DNA from 3 places in the Dysosmobacter sp. genome. Region 2 is predicted to be linked to each of the others. Evidence: a T-box and tRNA genes for the amino acid it is inferred to sense, from the RefSeq annotation. Region 2 holds a T-box; the other regions hold tRNA genes.
The links. A T-box is a leader RNA that pairs with one kind of tRNA and senses whether it is charged. The one in region 2 lies ahead of leuS (leucine--tRNA ligase), so its partner is inferred to be a tRNA-Leu.
Positions count from the first base shown of each region.

Region 1: it has a tRNA-Leu gene. The T-box ahead of leuS (leucine--tRNA ligase) is inferred to sense a tRNA for this amino acid. The anticodon was not compared.
Region 3: it has a tRNA-Leu gene. The T-box ahead of leuS (leucine--tRNA ligase) is inferred to sense a tRNA for this amino acid. The anticodon was not compared.

Region 1 is NZ_DAWBAJ010000017.1:17,418-24,314, reverse strand. Features, by position in the region: gene ACT67G_RS06200 (TetR/AcrR family transcriptional regulator C-terminal domain-containing protein) at 1-200, shown strand, start outside; gene ACT67G_RS06195 (hypothetical protein) at 348-803, shown strand; gene ftsH (ATP-dependent zinc metalloprotease FtsH) at 800-2,614, shown strand; gene bilS (flavodoxin family protein BilS) at 2,692-3,174, opposite strand; gene bilR (bilirubin reductase) at 3,171-4,283, opposite strand; gene bilQ (bilirubin utilization transcriptional regulator BilQ) at 4,256-4,693, opposite strand; tRNA gene ACT67G_RS06170 (tRNA-Leu) at 4,804-4,891, opposite strand; tRNA gene ACT67G_RS06165 (tRNA-Leu) at 4,960-5,047, opposite strand; tRNA gene ACT67G_RS06160 (tRNA-Leu) at 5,116-5,203, opposite strand; tRNA gene ACT67G_RS06155 (tRNA-Leu) at 5,236-5,321, opposite strand; gene ACT67G_RS06150 (citrate/2-methylcitrate synthase) at 5,458-6,831, opposite strand.
Region 2 is NZ_DAWBAJ010000008.1:69,710-76,606, forward strand. Features, by position in the region: gene ACT67G_RS03870 (LCP family protein) at 1-1,191, shown strand, start outside; gene rsfS (ribosome silencing factor) at 1,239-1,601, shown strand; T-box leader at 1,814-2,047, shown strand; gene leuS (leucine--tRNA ligase) at 2,154-4,580, shown strand; gene rpsU (30S ribosomal protein S21) at 4,766-4,948, shown strand; gene ACT67G_RS03890 (hypothetical protein) at 5,001-5,768, opposite strand; gene ACT67G_RS03895 (YqeG family HAD IIIA-type phosphatase) at 5,841-6,353, shown strand; gene efp (elongation factor P) at 6,497-6,897, shown strand, end outside.
Region 3 is NZ_DAWBAJ010000009.1:15,063-21,959, reverse strand. Features, by position in the region: gene scfB (thioether cross-link-forming SCIFF peptide maturase) at 1-456, opposite strand, end outside; gene scfA (six-cysteine ranthipeptide SCIFF) at 582-728, opposite strand; gene ACT67G_RS04010 (TlpA family protein disulfide reductase) at 855-1,424, opposite strand; gene ACT67G_RS04005 (cytochrome c biogenesis CcdA family protein) at 1,437-2,105, opposite strand; gene mgtE (magnesium transporter) at 2,183-3,526, opposite strand; gene ACT67G_RS03995 (polysaccharide deacetylase family protein) at 3,837-4,622, opposite strand; tRNA gene ACT67G_RS03990 (tRNA-Leu) at 4,835-4,918, opposite strand; gene ACT67G_RS03985 (hypothetical protein) at 4,958-5,434, opposite strand; gene ACT67G_RS03980 (stalk domain-containing protein) at 5,548-6,510, opposite strand; gene typA (translational GTPase TypA) at 6,658-6,897, opposite strand, start outside.

The DNA.
Region 1 (6,897 bases), on a different contig from region 2:
CTCTGCGCTCCAATATGCGCCGGCTGCTGAGCGCCAAGCGGCCGGATCTGGCCGTCAACCATCAGGATCTGGAGGTGGCGCTGAATTTCTGCGCCTACGGCATCGCCGGGGTGCTGTTTGAAAACTGCAAAAACCGGGACTTGAATGTGGAGCAGCTCTCCCGGCAGCTATCCCAGCTGCTCTCCGGAAATCTCATTTGAACGCTTTGGACAGATCCCCCCGGGTGTCAAAATTCTTGACATCCGGGGGGATCTGTCTATACACATGGGCCAAAGTGCAAATGGCGCTTTTGAGAAAAAAACGCTATCATCAAAGCATCTCAAAAAGGCTTTGTGGAGGAAGCAACGATGGAGCAAAGTCCGTTTTTGGTGAAGATCTGCCAGCTGGAGCAGGACTATCAGACCCTGGAGGACTGCCTGCGGGCGTGCCGGGATCTGGAGAAGGCGGATATCGACCTCCAGCTGCGCCGGGTCTGGCGGGCCTACCGTGAGGCGAGTTGCGGACTGGAGGAGGCCATCCGGTCCAGCCGCTCTCCGGCCATGCGCCGTCTGGCCCAGGCTCAGCACACCTATGACCGCACAGTGCAGGCCCTGCTGGAGGAAACCTTGCCGGCGGATCTGCACAGCGAGGGCACCACGCCGGGAGAGGACCGCACGGAGGCCCGGATGCTCTGCGCGGAGTACGCCGTGGATTTCGCCCGGCAGGCGGTGCGCCGGGCCATGCTGGCGGTGCTGTCGGCAGCCGGGGAGGCCCGGCAGCAGGAACAAGACCGGGAAACACACAAGGAGGAACAACCCCAATGAAAGAGGTCAAAACACCGAAAAAACCCCTATTATACTACTATTTCATTGCCATGATCTGTCTGCTGCTCTTTCAGTTCCTGGCCATGCCCTTGCTGGGTCAGGCCCGGATCCAGACGGTGGACTACAATACCTTTATCTCCATGGTGGAGGATGGAAAGGTAGATGCGGCGGAGATCCAGCAGCAGGAGAACCGCATCCTCTTCTCCGACCAGGACCAAAAAGTCTATAAGACCGCCATGGTCCCCGACGACGACCTCACTCAGCGGCTGCTGGATGCCGGTGTCTCCACCAACGGCGTGGAGGTGGAGCAGACGCCCCTGCTGGGAGACATCCTCAGCTGGGTGATCCCCATTGTGATCTTCATCGCCCTGGGCCAGTTCATGTCCCGGAAGATGATGGACCGGATGGGCGGGCCCAACGCACTGTCCTTCGGCAAGTCCAACGCCAAGATCTACGTGAAGTCCTCCGAGGGCATCAAGTTCTCCGACGTGGCCGGTGAGGACGAGGCCAAGGAGAACCTGGCAGAAATTGTGGACTACCTCCACAACCCCGCCAAGTACCAGGAGATCGGCGCCTCCATGCCCAAGGGCGTGCTGCTGGTGGGCCCTCCGGGCACCGGCAAGACCATGCTGGCCAAGGCCGTGGCCGGCGAGGCCAACGTCCCCTTCTTCTCCATGTCCGGCTCGGAATTTGTGGAGATGTTCGTGGGCATGGGCGCCTCCAAGGTGCGGGACCTGTTCCGCCAGGCCAAGGAGAAGGCCCCTTGTATCGTGTTCATCGATGAGATCGACGCCATCGGCAAAAAGCGGGACGGTCAGATGGGCGGCAACGACGAACGGGAGCAGACCCTCAACCAGCTGCTCACGGAGATGGACGGCTTCGAGGGCAACACCGGCGTCATCATTCTGGCGGCCACCAACCGCCCGGAGTCCCTGGACCCGGCCCTGACCCGTCCCGGCCGGTTTGACCGCCGGGTCCCCGTGGAGCTGCCGGACCTCCAGGGCCGGGAGGAGATTTTGAAGGTCCATGCCAAAAAGATCAAGGTGGCGGAGGATGTGGACTTCCAGCAGATTGCCCGGATGGCCTCCGGCGCCTCCGGCGCGGAGCTTGCCAACATCGTCAACGAGGCGGCCCTACGGGCCGTGCGGGACGGCCGCAGGTACGCTACCCAGGCGGATCTGGAGGAGAGCATCGAGGTGGTCATCGCCGGCTATCAGAAGAAGAATGCCATCCTCACGGATCAGGAGAAGTGGACGGTGGCCTATCACGAGGTGGGCCACGCCCTGGTGGCGGCCCGGCAGAACCACTCCGCCCCGGTGCAGAAGATCACCATCATCCCCCGCACCTCCGGCGCCCTGGGCTACACCATGCAGGTGGAGGAGGGGAACCACTACCTGATGACCAAGGAGGAGCTCCTCAACAAGATCGCCACCTACACTGGCGGCCGGGCGGCAGAGGAACTGGTGTTCGGCACCGCCTCCACCGGCGCCTCCAACGACATCGAGCAGGCCACCAAGCTGGCCCGGGCCATGGTCACCCGCTACGGCATGAGCCCCGACTTCGACATGGTGGCTATGGAGACCACCACCAACCAGTACCTGGGCGGGGACAGCTCCCTGTCCTGCTCCGCCCAGACCCAGGCGGAGATCGACCGCCAGGTGGTGGAGATCGTCCGCAAGCAGCATGAAAAGGCCGCCAAGATCCTGGCCGACGACCGGAAAAAGCTGGACGAGATCTCCCGCTACCTCTATGAAAAGGAGACCATTACCGGCAGCGAGTTCATGGAGATCCTGAACCGGGAAGAAAACTGAAACCATCACCCGTGAAAAAAGCCCGGCGGAGCGCCTTGTGCGCTTCGCCGGGCTTTGCGGTGTCGCCAGGGGAACCGTTATTCCCCCACAGCCGCCTGGAGACGGGCAAGATCCTCCTGGTCCGGGTGGCTGAGGGCCTGGTCAAAATTTTCCAGCATGGCGGTGCGCCGGGGGCTCTCCTCCATGGCCGCATAGCGGTCCCGCACCGCCTGGGGCATCTTGCCCTGGCACATGTAGGTGCCGGTCACCTGGACTCCGGGGGCCAGATTGGCCTTCACCCGGTCCAGGATCTGCTGGAAGTAGGCGGGGGCGCCTCCAAACCCGGCGGTGCCGAAGAGGAACACCTTCTGATCCGTCAGGCTCTGCAGAAAGCGGGCGGTGGGCTCGTCGCAGGTGCCCTTGTCCGTCCAGAATCCCACATAGACCGTGTCGGCGGCCAGAGCCTGGGGAGCCGGGGCGCCGAAGTAGCGGCAATCCTCCTGAGGCAGGGCCTCCCGGACGGCCCGGGCCAGCATGGCGGTGTTGCCGGTGCGGCTGCTGTAAACGATGGCGTAGCTCATTTGGTTTCCTTCCTTTCATAGATACAGTGGACGCCCCGGTGGGCCATCATGCCTCCCAGGCACTCCTTGTTGCAGCGGACACAGCGGTGGATGGTTTCCGGATGGCCGGAGCAGACCTTGTTGGGCCACTCCGGGTCGGCGGTGAGCTGGCGGCTCATGGCGGCACAGTCGATCCGTCCGCTTTCCAGCTGTGCCTCCACAAAATCGGGGTCGGTGAGCCCGCCCACACCGCAGATGGGCAGCCGGGTGAGCCGGCGCACCTGATCGCAGAATTTCAAAAAGCAGCCCTCCGCCCCGAACTCCGGATGGCTTTTGGGGGGGATGGTGTCGGTGAGCTCCCCGTGGTTGGCCAGGGTTACGTGGAAGCTGGTGACTCCCGCCTGCTCCAGCAAGGGGACAAAGATGGGCAGCTCATCCTCCAGCACACCGGCGTTGCCGTAGTGGGGATCCTCCTGGCGCACTGCCAGCTTGTAGTCGATGGGCACGTGGGGCAGGCGGCGGCGGATGGCGGACACTGCCTCCACGGCGAAGCGGGCCCGGTTTTCCGGACTGCCGCCGTAGCGGTCGGTGCGGTGGTTGAAGAGGGCGGAGCTGAAGCTGCCGCACATCCGGTCCCCGTGGACCTGCACCATGTCAAAGCCCGCCTGCATGGCCAACTCTGCTGCCTTGCCGAAGGCGTCGGTGATCTCCGCCACCTTTTTCTCCGGCAGGCCGGTGATATAGGGCCCCACCTGCTGGTTCAAGAGGGGCCGCAGTTCCTCCATGGAGATACGCTTGGTGAGCACGCCGGGGATGTACCGGATCATTCCCTTGAGGTTGGAGTCGGACTGGTGGAGCTGGGCGCACAATTTGCACCCGTAGGGATGGACGGCGTCCGACAGAGATTTGTAGAAGGCAAAGCCCTTCTTGGTGTACAGGGAGGGGCCGAAGCCATGGGGCAGCACCGGTACGTCGCCGATGATGATCATGGCGCAGCCTCCGGCGGCGATCTTCTTCATCCGCTCCACCAGCTCCTCCTGGGGAAGGCCCAGGGAGGTGGGGGCAAAGACGATCCGGTTCTTTAGGGTCAGCCCGCCGTAGTTCAGGGGGCTGCAAATGGTTTCGTACATGTGGAATCCGCTTCTTTCCCAGAGACTTTTGCCAAGAGGGCAAAGAGCTGTTCCCGCTCCTTCTGATCCAGAGGGGTCAGGGCGGCTTCATCCCAGTCGAAGAACACCTGGTGGCTCACCTGAAAGGCCTGCTGCCCTTTGGGGCTCAGATCCAGATGGTAGGCACGGCCGGACTTCTCCCGGGTGAGGAAGCCCTCCTCTACCAGCCGGGTGACGGTGCGCTGGGAATAGCCCCAGTCCAGCCCCAGGGCCGCGGTGAGCTGGGCCTGGGTGCAGCCCGGGTGCTTGCCCACGTAGATCACTGGAAACAGCGACCCGAAGTTCAGCCCCAGGGCCTGGAGATGCCGGGAGGTGTAGGCGGTAAAGCTGCGGTGGAAGACGGTGGCGTAGTAGGCCAGGGTCTGGAACATGGAACGGTCAACTCCTTTTTCTTGACTTTGTCAAGTATAACGGCTATACTTGATGAAGTCAAGTATCAAATTCAAAAAAAATCGGAGCAAAGTGAACTTTGCTCCGACGATGGTGCGCGAGGCGGGACTTGAACCCGCACGTCCGTAATGGACACTAGAACCTGAATCTAGCGAGTCTGCCAATTCCACCACTCGCGCGTACAGTATGCAGTTTTTTCCGCCGCCCCAAAAGGGTCCCACCGAAGACACCGTCTTCGGTGGGGATGTGGTGCGCGAGGCGGGACTTGAACCCGCACGTCCGTAATGGACACTAGAACCTGAATCTAGCGAGTCTGCCAATTCCACCACTCGCGCGTACAGTATGCAGTTTTTTCCGCCGCCCCAAAAGGGTCCCACCGAAGACACCGTCTTCGGTGGGGATGTGGTGCGCGAGGCGGGACTTGAACCCGCACGTCCGTAATGGACACTAGAACCTGAATCTAGCGAGTCTGCCAATTCCACCACTCGCGCATACAGCGGACGGTCTTTTTTGGGAACCGAACTGGTGCGGCTGACGGGATTTGAACCCACACGTCGATTCGACACCAGCACCTCAAGCTGGCCTGTCTACCAGTTCCAGCACAGCCGCAAATACATTCCCTAGAAAAGACTGCTTGATTATTATAGCGGGAACCACAGCTGATGTCAACCTTAATTTTTTGTTTTTCCCGAAAAAATTTCCTCCGCCGGGAAGTGCTCCCGGCGGAGGACGGAAGATAGGAACCTCAGCGCTGATCCATGGGGGTATAGGAGCGGAAGGGCTCCACACACTCGTACCGGGGACGGATCAGCTTGCCGCCGGAGGAGAGCTCCTCCATCCGGTGGGCGCTCCAGCCGGAGATCCGGGCCACGGCGAAGAGGGGGGTGTAGAGCTCGATGGGCAATCCCAGCATCTCATAGACGAAGCCGCTGTAAAAGTCGATGTTGGTGGAGAGGACGGACTTGTGCTGGCGCTCCATCAGCAGCTCCTTGCCGATCCGTTCCACGTTGCGGTACAGCGCCAGTTCATCCTCCCGGCCCTTTTCCGCCGCCAGGCGGTACACATAGTCCCGGAAGACCTCGCAGCGGGGGTCGCTCTTGGTATACACCGCGTGGCCCAGGCCGTAAATGAGGCCGCTGCGGTCAAAGGCCTCCTTGTTGAGCATCTTGGTGAGGTAGTCCGCCACACAGCCCTCGTCGTTCCAGTTGGAGACGTTGGCCTCGATGTCCTCCATCATGGCCATGACCTTGCTGTTGGCGCCGCCGTGGCGGGGGCCCTTCAAAGAGGACATGGCTGCCGCGATGGCGGAGTAAGTGTCGGTGCCGGAGGAGGTCACCACATGGTTGGTGAAAGTGGAGTTGTTGCCGCCGCCGTGATCCGCGTGGAGCACCAGGGCCACGTCCAGCACCCGGGCTTCCAGCTCCGTGTAGCTGCGATCCTCCCGCAGCATCCGCAGGAAATTCTCCGCGGTGGAGAGATCCGGCTTGGGGGTGTGGATAAAGAGGCTCTCCCCCTGGCTGTAACGCCAGGCCTGATAGGCGTAGATGGCCAGCACCGGCATGTTGGCCATCAGCTGCAGGCACTGGCGCAGCACGTTTTCCAGGCCGATGTCGTTGGGCTTGTCGTCATAGCAGAAGAGAGTCAGGATGCCCCGCTGCATGGTGTTCATCAGATCCCGGGGCGGAGCTTTCAAAATGACGTCCCGGAAGAAGTTGGTGGGCAGCGTCCGGTAAGAGGCCAGCTGGCCGCAGAAATCCTGCAGCTGGGACTGGGTGGGCAGCTCCCCGAAGAGCAGCAGGTAGGCCGCCTCCTCAAAGGCATAGCGCCGGCCCCGTGAGCCGGTGACCAGTTCCCGGGTATCGATGCCCCGGTAATAGAGCACACCGTCGGTGGGGATGATGTGTTCCCCCTGGGTGACGTTATAGGACTGGATCTCCGCTACCCGGGTCAGGCCTGTCAAAACACCCCGGCCGTCCTCGTCCCGGAGGCCCCGCTTGACGTTGTACTCCTTGTAGAGCTTGGGATCGATGTAGTTCTTCTTTTCCCACTGTTCCTTCAGAGCCAGGATGGCGGGGGTGATCTCGCAGTAGGTGTTCTCGCGGTTCTCTTTCCAAATCATGACGGGGCGCTCCTTTCTGTTTGAACCGGGGTGGCGGCAAATGAGCCGCAAAAAAGATTTTTTGCA
Region 2 (6,897 bases):
GCCTCCTATGACGTCACCAACCAGAAGGCCACCGTCATGTCCATTCCCCGGGACACCATGGTGAATGTCGGCTGGGACGTGAAGAAGATCAACTCCGTCTATAATTCGTACGGCGGCGGGGAAAAGGGCATCAAGGCCCTGTACCAGGAGATCGCCCAGCTGGTGGGCTTCGAGCCCGATTACCAGGTGGTGGTGGAATGGGAGGCCGTGGGCGAGATCGTGGACGCCATGGGCGGCGTGTACTTCGATGTGCCCCGGGATATGGACTATGAGGATCCCTACCAGGATCTGTCCATCCACATCAGCAAGGGTTACCAGAAGCTCAACGGCGAACAGGCCATGGGTGTGGTCCGGTTCCGGGACGGCAAGAACGGCTATGCCAACGGCGATATCGGCCGGATCGAGACCCAGCAGGCGTTTTTGAAGGCTGTCATCGAGCAGATGCTCCAGATTCAGAACGTCACCAAGATCAGCCAGTTCGCCAAGGTATTCCAGGAGAACGTTACCACGGATCTCTCTTTCCAGAATATTTTATGGTTTGCCCAGCAGGCTATTTTCGGCGGACTGAAGGTGGAAAATGTCAACTTTGTCACCATGCCCTATAAGGGCGTTTCCGCCTGGAGCCGGTCTTATGGCCAGAACCTCTCCTATGTGGTGCCCGTTGCAGATGAGCTGCTGGAGCTGGTGAACAATGATCTGAGCCCCTTCAAAGAGGTATTTACTCTCAGTGACCTGGATATCATGTATGTGAATTCCGATGGATCTATCGGGTCTACCACCGGCCATGTGGAGGACTCCAAGGCAGCAAAGCCGCCTGTAAAGACCAACACCTCCTCCCAGACCCAAAAGCCCGCCGATACCCAGACCGGAGAGACGGGCACCGAGACTGGCACGGAGACCGGGGAGACGCTCCCCAACACCGGCGCGGAGGGCGGAACCACCGGCGGTGAGACCACGACTCCGCCGGAGACCGGCGGAGAGACTTCCGGCGGCGAAACCACCGGCGGAGAGACCGGCGGTGAGACCACCGCCCCGCCCCAGGAGGGCGGCGAGAGCTCCGGCGAAACCGGCTCCGGCGCGGCTTCCGGTGAGACCGGCGGTGCTTCTTCCGGCGGAACAGGCGCCAGTGAGCAGACGCCCACCACCACTGATCCGGGCTTTTCCGTCATCGAACCGGCTCCTGCGGCATAAAAGACGGTATTTTGCATTTGTATCAAAAAGAAAGTGAGGAATCGGCCATGACACCGAAAGAACTGGCGATGATCGCCGTCAAGGCGCTGGACGAGAAAAAAGGGCGGGAGATCGCCGCAATTCAGGTGACGGAGCAGACCACGCTGGCGGATTACTTCGTGATCGCCACAGGCAGTTCCAATACCCAGATCAATGCCCTGTGCGGCGCTGTGGAAAAGGCCATGAAGGAGCAGGCGGGGGAGGATCCCATGCGCCGGGAGGGCTATCGGGACGGTACCTGGGTCCTGCTGGACTACGGCTGCGTCATCGTCCACGTGTTCTCCCCGGAGGCCCGGGAGTTCTACTCCCTGGAGCGGCTGTGGAGCGACGGCACCCCGGTGGACCTGACCGGCGTGCTGACTGCAGACTGAATGAAAACCGTCCCGGCCCTGTGGCCGGGACGGTTTTTCACCGGTATCCCTGCGGCTGACCAAGCCGCATTAAGACTTCCGCGAGCCGCCTGGACGTGGGAATGGGAAGAAGCCGGAAACGGGCGGCCTGCGGACGGGGATTCCGGCGGTTTCAGGGACTTTTCCCTAGGTTCCTCTTGACAAAATGGCACGGCACTCATAAAATAGTGCCGTTAACGACGTTGAAGGGAAGAAAGACGGAATTTCCCGCCTTCAGAGAGCCGGCGGCTGGTGTGAGCCGGTGGGGGCGTTCCGTGGATGACTGTTCCCGGAGTTTTCCGCCTGAACGGATTTGCAGTAGGGCGGGACGGCAGGCACCGTTATCTGCCGCGGCCTTTGGGGCCGGTGAGGGCTGTTCGGTGACGGACAGCTGAATCAGGGTGGTAACGCGTTTCGACGCCCCTGACCGTGCAGGTCAGGGGCGTATTTTTACGCTGGATACCTGTGTGGGAAATGACGCTTTTGGATATAAAAGAGCAAAGAGATCATTCAAAAGAATGAAGGAGAGACACCATGAAGTACGATTTCAGCAGCATCGAGAAGAAATGGCAGAAGAAGTGGCTGGAGGAGAAGCCCTTTGCTGCCGTCACCGGTGATAAGACCCGGGAGAAGTTCTACGGCCTCATCGAGTTCCCCTATCCCTCCGGACAGGGCCTCCACGTGGGCCATGCCCGGCCCTTCACCGCCATGGACATCATCTGCCGCAAAAAGCGGATGCAGGGTTACAATGTGCTCTTCCCCATCGGCTATGATGCCTTCGGCCTGCCCACGGAGAACTACGCCGTCCAGCACCATATCCATCCGGCTAAGGTGACCCACGACAACATTGAGAACTTCCGCAAGCAGCTGCATATGCTGGGCTACTCCTTCGACTGGGACCGGGAGGTCAACACCACCGATCCAGACTACTACAAGTGGACCCAGTGGATCTTCCTGCAGATGTTCAAGAAGGGCCTGGCCTACAAGGCGTCCATGCCCGTCAACTGGTGCACCAGCTGCAAGATCGTCCTGGCCAACGAAGAGGTCGTGGACGGCGTGTGCGAGCGCTGCGGCGGTGAGGTCATCCGCAAGGAGAAGAGCCAGTGGATGCTGGCTATCACCAAGTACGCCGACCGTCTCATCGACGATCTGGACGATCTGGACTATATTGAACGTGTGAAGATCCAGCAGAAGAACTGGATCGGCCGGTCCGAAGGTACCGAGGTGGACTTCACCGCCACCAACGGCGACAAGCTGACGGTTTACACCACCCGCTGCGATACCCTCTTCGGCGTTACCTACATGGTCATCTCCCCGGAGCATCCCTATCTGCAGCAGTGGAAGGATCAGATCAAAAACTGGGACGCCGTGGCAGCCTATATTGACGAGGCGGCCCACAAGTCCGACTTTGAGCGCGGTGAGCTGAACAAGGAAAAGACCGGCGTCCGCCTGGAGGGCATTGAGGCCATCAACCCCGCCAGCGGCAAGCAGGTGCCCCTGTTTGTCTCCGACTACGTCCTCATGGGCTACGGCACCGGCATCGTCATGGGCGTGCCCGGCCACGACCAGCGCGACTGGGAGTTTGCCACCAAGTTCGGCCTGCCCATCATCGAGGTGGTCAAGGGCGGCGACATCACCAAGGAGGCCTTTACCCTCAAGGACGACACCGGCATCATGGTCAACTCCGGCTTCCTGGACGGCCTGACCGTCAAGGAGGCCATCCCCACCATGAAGAAGTGGGTGACGGAGCACGGCATCGGCCGCCCCAAGACCAACTTCAAACTCCGTGACTGGGTCTTCAGCCGCCAGCGCTACTGGGGCGAGCCCATCCCTCTGGTGAACTGCCCCAAGTGCGGCTGGGTGCCTCTGCCGGAGGATCAGCTGCCCCTGCTGCTGCCGGAGGTGGACTCCTACGAGGTCACCGATACCGGCGAGTCCCCCCTCTCCAAGATGACCGACTGGGTCAACACCACCTGCCCCAAGTGCGGCGGCCCTGCCCAGCGTGAGACGGATACCATGCCCCAGTGGGCCGGTTCCTCCTGGTACTTCCTGCGCTATATGGACCCCCACAACGACAAGGCCCTGGCCTCCAAGGAGGCGCTGGACTACTGGTCTCCCGTGGACTGGTACAACGGTGGTATGGAGCACACCACGCTGCACCTGCTCTACTCCCGCTTCTGGCACAAGTTCCTCTATGACATCGGCGTGGTGCCCACCAAGGAGCCCTATGCCAAGCGCACCAGCCACGGCATGATCCTGGGTGAGGGCGGCGAGAAGATGTCCAAGTCCCGGGGCAATGTGGTGAACCCCAACGACATCGTGGAGCAGTACGGCGCCGACACCATGCGGCTTTATATCATGTTCATCGGCGACTTTGAGAAGGCCGCTACCTGGTCCAACGATGCCGTCAAGGGCTCCAAGCGGTTCCTGGACCGTGTGTGGAACCTGGCGGAGAACGCTGCTGAGAGTTATGAGGTGACCCCTGCTAACGAGGCCATCATCCACAAGACCATCAAGAAGGTCACCGAGGACATCGATTCCCTGAAGATGAACACCGCCATTGCCGCCATGATGACCATGGTCAATGAGCTCTCCGCCAACGGCTGCACCCGGGGCGATATGAAGTACCTGCTGTTGCTGCTCAATCCCTTTGCCCCCCATATTACGGAGGAGCTGTGGGAGAACCTGGGCTTTGCGGCCCAGACCGGCAAGATGTGCTGCCAGGCCCAGTGGCCCGTGGCCGATGAGAGCAAGACCGTGGCTGCCACGGTGGATATGGCTGTCCAAGTGAACGGCAAGCTCAAGGGCACCATCTCCATGCCCACCGACAGCGAGGAGGCCGCCGTGGTGGATGCCGCGCTGAAGGTGGAGAAGGTTGCCAAGGCTGTGGAAAACATGAAGGTGGCCAAGACCATTCTGGTGAAGAACCGGCTGGTGAACCTGATTGTAAAGCCCCAGTAAATTCACTTTTTACCGGGATAGCTCTGCGGATTTTCTGATTGTGGAAAACCAAAAGCACAAATTTTCACCGAATTCTCTTGACATCCTTCCGTAAGGTCTGTATAATGCATTTGTTAAAGCCATTGTTTTATGGCCCTTAAAGTATCCTGGATTGAGCCGGATACCTCGGAGGGAGGGAAATATAGATGTCTGAGATCCATGTGAAGGACGGCGAGTCCATTGACAGCGCCCTGAAGCGGTTCAAGCGCAGCTGCGCCAAGGCTGGCGTGATTGCCGAGGTCCGTAAGAGAGAGCATTATGAGAGCCCCAGCGTCAAGCGTCGCAAGAAGTCTGAGGCTGCTCGCAAGAACAAGAAGCGCTATTATTGATCATTGAAAAAGGCTGTGCCCATCCGGCACAGCCTTTTTTCATGCTTTGCGGCTACGATCTGCGGGGAAACAGGGAGGGGAGCAGATCCTGCACCTGGGAGACGCACAAAAACGCCGCCGAAAATCCCAGGGCCGTCCCGGTGCGCAGCTTGTGGGCGATGGTCTCCCCGTCGTCAAAGAGGACAAAGTGTCCCTGTCCGCCCTGGGTGTATGTAAAATACCGGGCACACAGATCCTGGGAGAAGAAGACCGACGGGGATTCCCGCTCCATCAGCGCCTCCAGTTCCTGAGCGGTGAGGGGAGTCCCCTCGCCGGTGCGGGCCGGCAGCGTAAAGTCCATGCGCACCCGCTCCACCAGAAGCGCCGCCCGGCCGGAGTATTGCTGCAGGGCGTCCCGCAGCCGCTCCTGGAGGCTGCCGCCGGAGAGGGCGGTGGAGATCAGGACAATGGCACCCGGTGCGGCCGGAGCGTAGGATTCCGGTACATAGAGGGCCCTGCGGTTGGCGGAGAGGGTGCGGGACAGCTGCCCGGCAAAACGCTCCAGATCACTGCGGATGGGTACCTGGAAATCCAGCACGGCACCGCTGTATCCCCGGCGGCTGCACTCCCGCAAAACGGCGGCGCACAGGGCCTCCGGATCCTCCACCCGGGGGGATTCCTGGCTGCTGACAGACAGCAGCCCGCCCCGGGTCTGTAAGAGAATGCTCTGGCGCAGCAGCGTGGACTCCGGCCCGATCCGGTAGGATCTGTGGGCCAGAGCCCGGGTATAGCGGGAGGCCTCCTGGGTCTGGGCCGCCGTGACAGACAAGAAAAGCTGCAAGCCATCTCCCCCTTGTGTATTGATGTTTTGCCTGTTATACTAAAAGCAACCTATGCAGACAAGGAGCCGCTTATGCCCGTTTCTCTGATCCCAAACCATTTGTTTGAATCCTATCAGGATATCACGCCCCAGTGGCTGGCCGGACAGGGGGTGGAGCTGCTGCTCAGTGATCTGGACTTCACGTTGGCTCCCAAGAGCGTCCGCCAGCCGGACGAGGCGCTGCGGACGTGGATCGCGTCTTTGCAGGAGGCGGGGATCCGGCTGATGATCGTCTCCAACAACCGCTCCGGCCGGCGGGTGACGGAATTCTGCGCCCAGCTGGGCGTGGGCTACCAGGGCCACGCGGGAAAGCCCAGCCCCCGGGGACTGGAGGCCGCCATGGCCCGGGCAGGAACGGATCCGGTTCACACCGCCATGCTGGGAGACAAGCTACTCACCGATGTCCTGGCAGCCCATCGAGCCGGGGTTTTGGCCCTGATGGTGGAGCCTGCCGGCGGGGCAGTGACGGCCTGGCAGAAGGTGCTCCACGCCCTGCAGGCCCCCTTTAAGGCCGCCTGCCGCCGCCGCTTGGCGAAAATTGGGTGAAAAAAAGCGGTGGAAGACCGAAAAATACTTGCATTCATGGACAACATAGGATAAAATATCCTAGGTAAATTTCGTGAGAAGGAAATATTGAGAAAATGCCCTCCCGCAGGTCGTTTTCTCGTAGATTTGTGAGGAGGAAAACTATGCCTACCATTACTGCCGGCGATTTTCGCAAGGGAATGATTTTTGAGATGGAAGGAAAGCCCATGCTGGTGGTGGACTTCCAGCACGTCAAGCCCGGCAAGGGCGCCGCTTTTGTGCGTACCAAGTATAAGAACGTCATTACTGGTGCCGTCCGTGAGGAGGCTTTCAACCCCAGCGCCAAGTTCGAGCAGGTGGCTGTGGAGCGCAAGAACGCTGAGTACAGCTATAACGACGGCGACCTGTACTACTTCATGGATCCTGAGACCTTTGATATGGTTCCCCTGAACAAGGAAGTTCTGGGCGATGCCTTCCAGTTTGTCAAGGAGAACACCATGTGCTCTCTGCTCAGCTACAAGGGCAGCGTGTTCTCTGTGGAAGTGCCCAACTTCGTGGATCTGGT
Region 3 (6,897 bases), on a different contig from region 2:
CAGATTCCGCCGGTCACCGGAGTGGGCCACCAGGAAGTCCAGGGCCTGCTTGCCTACCTCAAAGGACATGAGGGCCCGCTCCCCCTGGTATTTGCCCTGGCTTGCAAAGCAGTAACTGCAGCTTAGGTTGCAGGTGTGGGCCACGTGGAGGCACAGGGCCTTGATGACGTTGGAGTGGTTTTTGTAGTCGGCTGCCATGGGCTCGTAGGTGTCGGGAGTGAAGAGCTTGTGGGCGGCCTTCAGGGATTCCACCGCGTCGATGCACTCCCGCACATCAGTCTCGGTAACGTCCGGCCGATCCGGATAGGCCTTGAGGATGGCGGCAGTGATCTCATCCGGGGTGTGGTCTTGGAACATGGCGATGATGTCATAGGCCACGTCGTCCACCAGGTGGACGGAGCCGCTGCAGGTATCCAGGACGATGTTGTAGCCGTCCAGCTTGTATTGATGGTGCATAGATAACCTCCGGGCGCCCGCAGGCGCGTCTTATAAAATATGTATCGCTCCCCATCGGGAGAGGGAATGTTCAGCAAAAAAGTGCCGCCTCGTTGATAAGGCGGCACTTTTGTCATGCGGAGTGATTAGTGGTTCTGGTTCTCGCAGGGCTGGTTGGCAACGCCGCAGCTGGTCTTGCAGGCAGACTGGCAGGAAGTCTGGCACTCGCCGCAGCCGCCGTTCTCCACGCTCTTGCACAGGTCACGGGTCTCGATGGTCTTGATTCTATCCATAATACAGATCTCCAATCTCGTCGTTTGCGGATGGCGCAAACCAGTGTATTTACCATTCCATAGTAAAGCACGGCGGCCCGCTTGTCAAGAGGGAAAGCACTGCGCCGCCGGGGTTTTGACGCATTCTCACGCTTCCGGCAGGATCATGGCAAGGCCCTGATCCAATGCCTCCTCCGACAGCTGCCCCATGCCCCGGGCTACCAGGTTGCCATCGGCGTCGATGAAGTAGGTGGTGGGAAAGGCGGAGATCCCATAGGTGTAAACGGCGTTTTGCTCCGTGTCAAAGTATACCGGGAAGGTGTACCCCTCCTCCTGGATGTAGGTCTCGCCCGCCTCCTGGGTCTCGCCGTTCATGCTGCCCACGCCGTCGATCATAATGAAGGCGACGTCTTCCCCCAGTTCCTCGTAGGCGGCCTGAAAGTGGGGCATTTCCGCCCGGCAGGGGGGACAGGTACTGGCCCAGAAGTTCAGCACGGCGGGCTTTCCCAGAAGGGAAGAGAGGGTTATCTCATTGCCGTCGGCGTCGTAGACGGTAAAGTCCGGGGCAGCTACCGGGGCTGCATCCTCCTCACCGCCGGATTCCTGGGCCACCTGTTCACCGCTCCCGGACCCCAGCGTCCGGTAGGCGATGGTGGCAGCCCCCAGAATTACCACCAGGGCCAGGATCAAAAGCAGGGATCGTTTCTTGGCATTCATGGAGTTCCTCCTTTAGATGGCCAGGACCGACAACAGCCGGCCCATGAGCCCGGTCATCATGGCGATGCCCACCACGATCAGCAGCCCGCCGGAGAAGAACTGAATGGGGCGGTAGTGCCGCTTGATCCAGTCAAAGGCGGACTTCAGCTGATCCAGCAGCAGGGCGCTGAGCAAAAAGGGCACGCCCAGTCCCAGTGAGTAGGCCAGCAGCAGTGTGACGCCTTTGAGGGCGGAGCCCTGCTGGGAAGCCAGCATTAGCGCCGAGCCCAGAAAGGCTCCCACGCAGGGTGTCCAGCCCACAGAGAACACCAGGCCGAAGAGCATGGAGGAGAGGAAATCCCCCCGGGCCACGGAGGCGCCGGAGCCCAGCCCCCGGAATAGTTTCAGCTGGAAAAGACCCAGGAAATGCAATCCGAAGAGCACCACGATGAGGCCGCTGACGATGTTGACGGCGGTTTGATGGTGCTGGAGCAGGGAACCCACGCTGCCGGCAAAGGCCCCCAGGGCCACAAAGGTAACGGTGAAGCCCAGTACGAAGCCCAGGGCATTTTTGAAAGCGGAGAGCTTGCTGCCCCCGGCGGCGCCCCCCATCAGATAGGAGAGGTAGATGGGCAGCATGGGCAAAAGGCACGGAGAGATGAAGGTGATGAGCCCTTCCAGAAAGGTGATGAGGTATTCCATGGAGGGGTTACGGCTCCTTTCCTTTTTCTGCAGGATATCAGGGCCGGCGGCCGCTGTCTGTGACAAGGTCACGTCCCTCAGATAGGCAGCAGCACGCAGGCGATCTTGAAGTACACCACTAGAGAGATGGCGTCCACAATGGTGGTGATAAGGGGAGCGGCCATAATGGCCGGATCCGCGTGAACCATTTTGGCGGCCATGGGCAACACGCCGCCGATGGTCTTAGCCAGCAATACCGTCACCAGCAGCGCCAGGGCCACCGTGAAGGCCACGGCCTCGTTGCCGGGGTAGGTGATGATGAGGCGCACAAAGTTCACGGCGCTGAGCACCACGCCCACCACCAGGCTCACCCGCAGCTCCTTCCAGAACACCCGGAAGAGGTCCTTCAATTCGATCTCGCCTACGGCCATGCCCCGGATCACCAGGGTGCTGGATTGGCTGCCGGCGTTTCCGCCGGTGTCCGTCAGCATGGGGATGAAGGTCACCAGCAGGGGCATGGCGGCAAAGGCGGCTTCATACTGGCCCAGGATGCCGCCGGTGATCATGCCGGAGATCATCAGTACCAGCAGCCACACGATCCGGTGCCGGGCCAGGGTGAAAACGCCGGTTTTCAGATAGGGTTTTTCCGAGGGGGCCATGGCGGCCATCTTTTCAAAGTCCTCGGTGGCTTCCTCTTCCAGCACGTCCATGCTGTCATCCACGGTGACGATGCCCACCAGGCGGCCCTCCTTGTCCACCACGGGCAACGAGAGAAAGTCGTACTTCATCAGCCGGGCCACCGCCTCTTCCCGATCCTCTCCGGTCTCAGCGGTGATGAGATCCGTCTCCATCAGGTCGGAGACCTTGTCGGAATCCTTGGCCAGCAGCAGCTCCCGGATGGTGATGACGCCCTCCAGCTTCCGGGAGGCGTCCGTCACATAGCAGGTGTAGATGCTCTCGGCGTCGGCGCCGGTCTCCCGGATATGACGGATGGCCTCCGCTACCGACATAGTCTGCTTGAGGTCGGTAAACTCAGCAGTCATGATGCTGCCCACGGAGTTTTCCGGGTAGTTCAAAAATTGGTTGATGAGTTTGCGGGTCTCCGGACGGGCGATCTGGAGCACCCGCTTGACCACGTTGGCCGGGAGCTCCTCCAGCATGTCCACTGCGTCGTCTACATACAGCTCTTCCACAATGGCGGAGAGCTCCTGGTCGGTGATGGACTCCAGCACGCCTTGCTGCTGCTCGGGGGAGAGATTGGAGAACACCTCCGCTGCCAGCTCCTTGGACAGGGTACGGAAGGCCAGTACTGCCTGCTCCTGGGTCAGCGTCTCCAGAAACAGTGCGATGTCCACGGGGTTTTCCTCTGTCAGTGCTGCCCGCAGAGCGTGGAAATCCCGGCGCTGGAGCAGCTGCTCCAGCAGTTCAAAATTCTGCTTCATGTTGCATTCCTCCTCTGTTCAAACGGTTGAGAATCCAGCGAGGAAGTCACAAAACAGACAAAACCGCCCAGAGCTGCCGGTTTCCCGGCAGCCCCGTGCGGCGATATTCATGCATGGAACGTCTGACGGCGTCCCGGTTTATGAGGAAAACCAGGGAAGCAGCGCCTGAGAGATCCATAACGGAATATCACTGCCCGTTTTCGTACTTCGTCCGCATACGTCCACTTGGTTTTCCTCCTTTTCTGTAAAAGATACGGCGGGTTTCCCCAACCGCCCCGAGAATATCATATTTTTTTATCCTTGGCAACCCTCAATTTTGTGAATTGGATTCCGCTGGAAATTGCCGCCCGGTGTGGTCGATGGTGTAGTCGGTGTTGTAGGTTCCCTGCCAGATGAGCTCCGAGATGGGGACCACCGTGTAGCCCTGGCCGATGAGGTATTCCAGGATGCCCGGCAGGGCCTCCGGGGTGTGGAGGGCGGCGTTGTGGAAGAGGATGATGGACCCGGGCTGTACTTTGGAGGTGACCCGCTGGGTGATTTCGGAGGCGGAGATCTCCTTCCAGTCCAGAGAGTCCACGTCCCACTGGATGGGCTCCATGCCGAAGTCCCGGATGGCCCGGATCACATGGTCGTCATACTCCCCGTAAGGGCACCGGATCAGGGTGGGGGCCACGCCGGTCACAGCTTTGATCTTGTCGCTGGAGGCCTGGAGGTCGGCAGTGATCTCCTCTGTGGAGAGGGAGTTGTAGTGGGCGTGAGTGTCGGAGTGACTCATGACCTCGTGCCCGGCGTCATGGAGAGCCTTGACAGACTCCGGGTATTTGGTGACCCAGTCTCCCACCACAAAGAAGGTGGCCTTGATGTTGTACTTGCCCAGAATGTCGATAAGCTGCTGGGTGTCCTCATTGCCCCAGGCGGCGTCAAAGCTGACGGAGCAGACCTTCTGATCCCGCTCCACGCTGTAGATGGGCAGCTGGCGGTCAGTGGCATAGGCCCCGGCGGTGGCGGGCCACAGGATCACATAGGCGGCCATGCACACTGCCAGGATGCCTGCGGCCATAGCGGCGGCGGGCCGCTTTCGCAGGATGATGTTCATAAGGGATCCCTCCTTGTCTTGATAGTGCATCGTATGAAGTTTTGACGGAGGAAATCCCAAATCCGCCGAGAAAATGACAGGCATGCGTTGGGGCAAAAGAGAGGGGGATGGTATACGATTAGGATATTATGCGTGATGTTATACAAAATGTATCAAGAATCGCGGGGCTTTGACAGAAAACGGGAGCAAGCGATATGACGCTTGCTCCGACATGGTGCGCCTGAAGGGACTCGAACCCACACGCTAAAAGCACGAGAACCTAAATCTCGCATGTCTACCAATTCCATCACAGGCGCATATGAGCGGCGGGGAACCCGTGCCGCTGTTTTTTTGCTTTAATGCTGCGGGTAAAATTCATCAGGTGTTTTTGCCATGGGGAGGGCCTTTTTTACCCACTTTGAAAAGGCGGGCTTGCAGATCAAAACCCAAGCGTACCCATCATAGCAAATCAGCTCCAGCTGTGTTAATGGCGTCTGGAAGCAATACTCCGGCGCACCGAACTTTTCAATCTCCCAGTAGGGCTCATAATTCCAAACCTCACAGGGCTGCGTGCCTTTTGGCACTGCGGAGAGGACGCCACCCAGGATAAAGTGTACGTGGCCCGCAGACAGATGGGCGGTCAGCTCTATACCGTCCATCAGTAATCCTGTCCACTGCCAGCGCCTGCGCACTTCCTCCGGGCAGCTTTCTGCATACCAAAGATCATGGTCAGTAATGACCCAGTCATATTGGTACTGCAAATCCCCCAGTGCTGAAAAGATATCCAGCAGGTCATGCGGCAACTCTTGCCGGGCGATCATCCAGAAATCCATGCACAACAGTATAGCACATCAGGCGCATGCGGACAACGGAAAAATGAAATTCTTTTATGGGGGCAGAACGGAAAGGGGCCGCGTCTTATCCAAGACGCGGCCCTCGAAGGCCATCAGCCTGCCACATACAGGTTCAGAAGCTGGATCAGGGTACCGGCCGACAAATAGGTGGTGCCGTCTTCCAGCGTACTGGCAGCGGAAATGGTACTGCCGTCACCGCAGCAAACGGACCCTGTACCGGGGTCTACGGAACATACGATGCTGCCATCGGAGCGGGCCACATTGGCCCCGGTCTTTGCATCCCAGTATACCGTCATTCCCACGGATTCGGCCACAGCCCGCAGCGGCAGCATGGTTTCATCACCCACCAGCCTGGCTTTCTCAGAGAGTACCTGCGTGCCTACCGTCAGAAGACCGTCTTCCCCGCAGGTGATGTAGCTGCTGTACGTGTAAGGAAATACAAGAACTTTGGAGATGTCACCGTCCGTGCCGGTCCAAGTCAGGATCCGGGTGCCGGGAACCAGATCTTCCAGCCGGACGGGATCGTCGGAACCGTAGCGCTCCAGCTGGGCCGCATCGGTGATTTTCAGAATTTTATCATCTGTGGTGGTCACCTCTGTCCAGGTCAGAGCCGGAGGAGGATAGATGGCGATCATGGCCTGGGGCGTAACGGCGCGGATCTCGTGGTATTGCGGTGCGCTGAAATCTGCGGGAATATTGGCTACGATCAAAATGGCAGTGGCTTGAGGAGGAAGACTCATGGTCATCACCGGTCCTACCCATGCGTAAATGGTCTCACCGTCTTTCAAGTCGTCCGTGGACATGGGTTCACCGGTAACGGCATCCAGACAGAGGATGCTCTCGCCGTGAAGAATGACTTCGTTGAGAGAATCGTCCTGGTTGGAATTGCGGACCAGCAGACCGCCGTCAGAGAGTTGGGTAAGGGTGCCCCAGACCCGGATAGGGCCGGCGGTGGGAGTCAGATGCGGGGCAGTTGCTTCCGCCGCCATAGCGGGGATACACAACAGGGTGGCACACAGCACCAAAGAGAGTAGCCTGAACATCTTCTTTTTCATTGCAGTCCTTCCTTTCTGCCGCGGAACCAACAGGATTCCGCGGCCTTTGCTGAGATAGACGCACAGATGGTGGAAAAAGTTCCCCGCAGACAAAGAAGATGGTAAAAAAGAACCGTCCGGCCAATATGGCCGGACGGAAGGAAATGATTATTTTTTGCTGTGAAGGGCTTTCATACGCTTTTCGTGGTCCAGAATGGCCTTGCGCATCCGCAGGCTCTTGGGAGTGACCTCCAGCAGCTCGTCGTCCGCCAGGAATTCCAGGCACTGCTCCAGGCTCATCTGCTTGGGGGGAGTGAGCCGCAGGGCATCGTCGGAGCCGGAGGCACGGGTGTTGGTCAGCTGCTTCTTCTTGCACACGTTCACCGTCATGTCCTCGCTGCGGGGGCT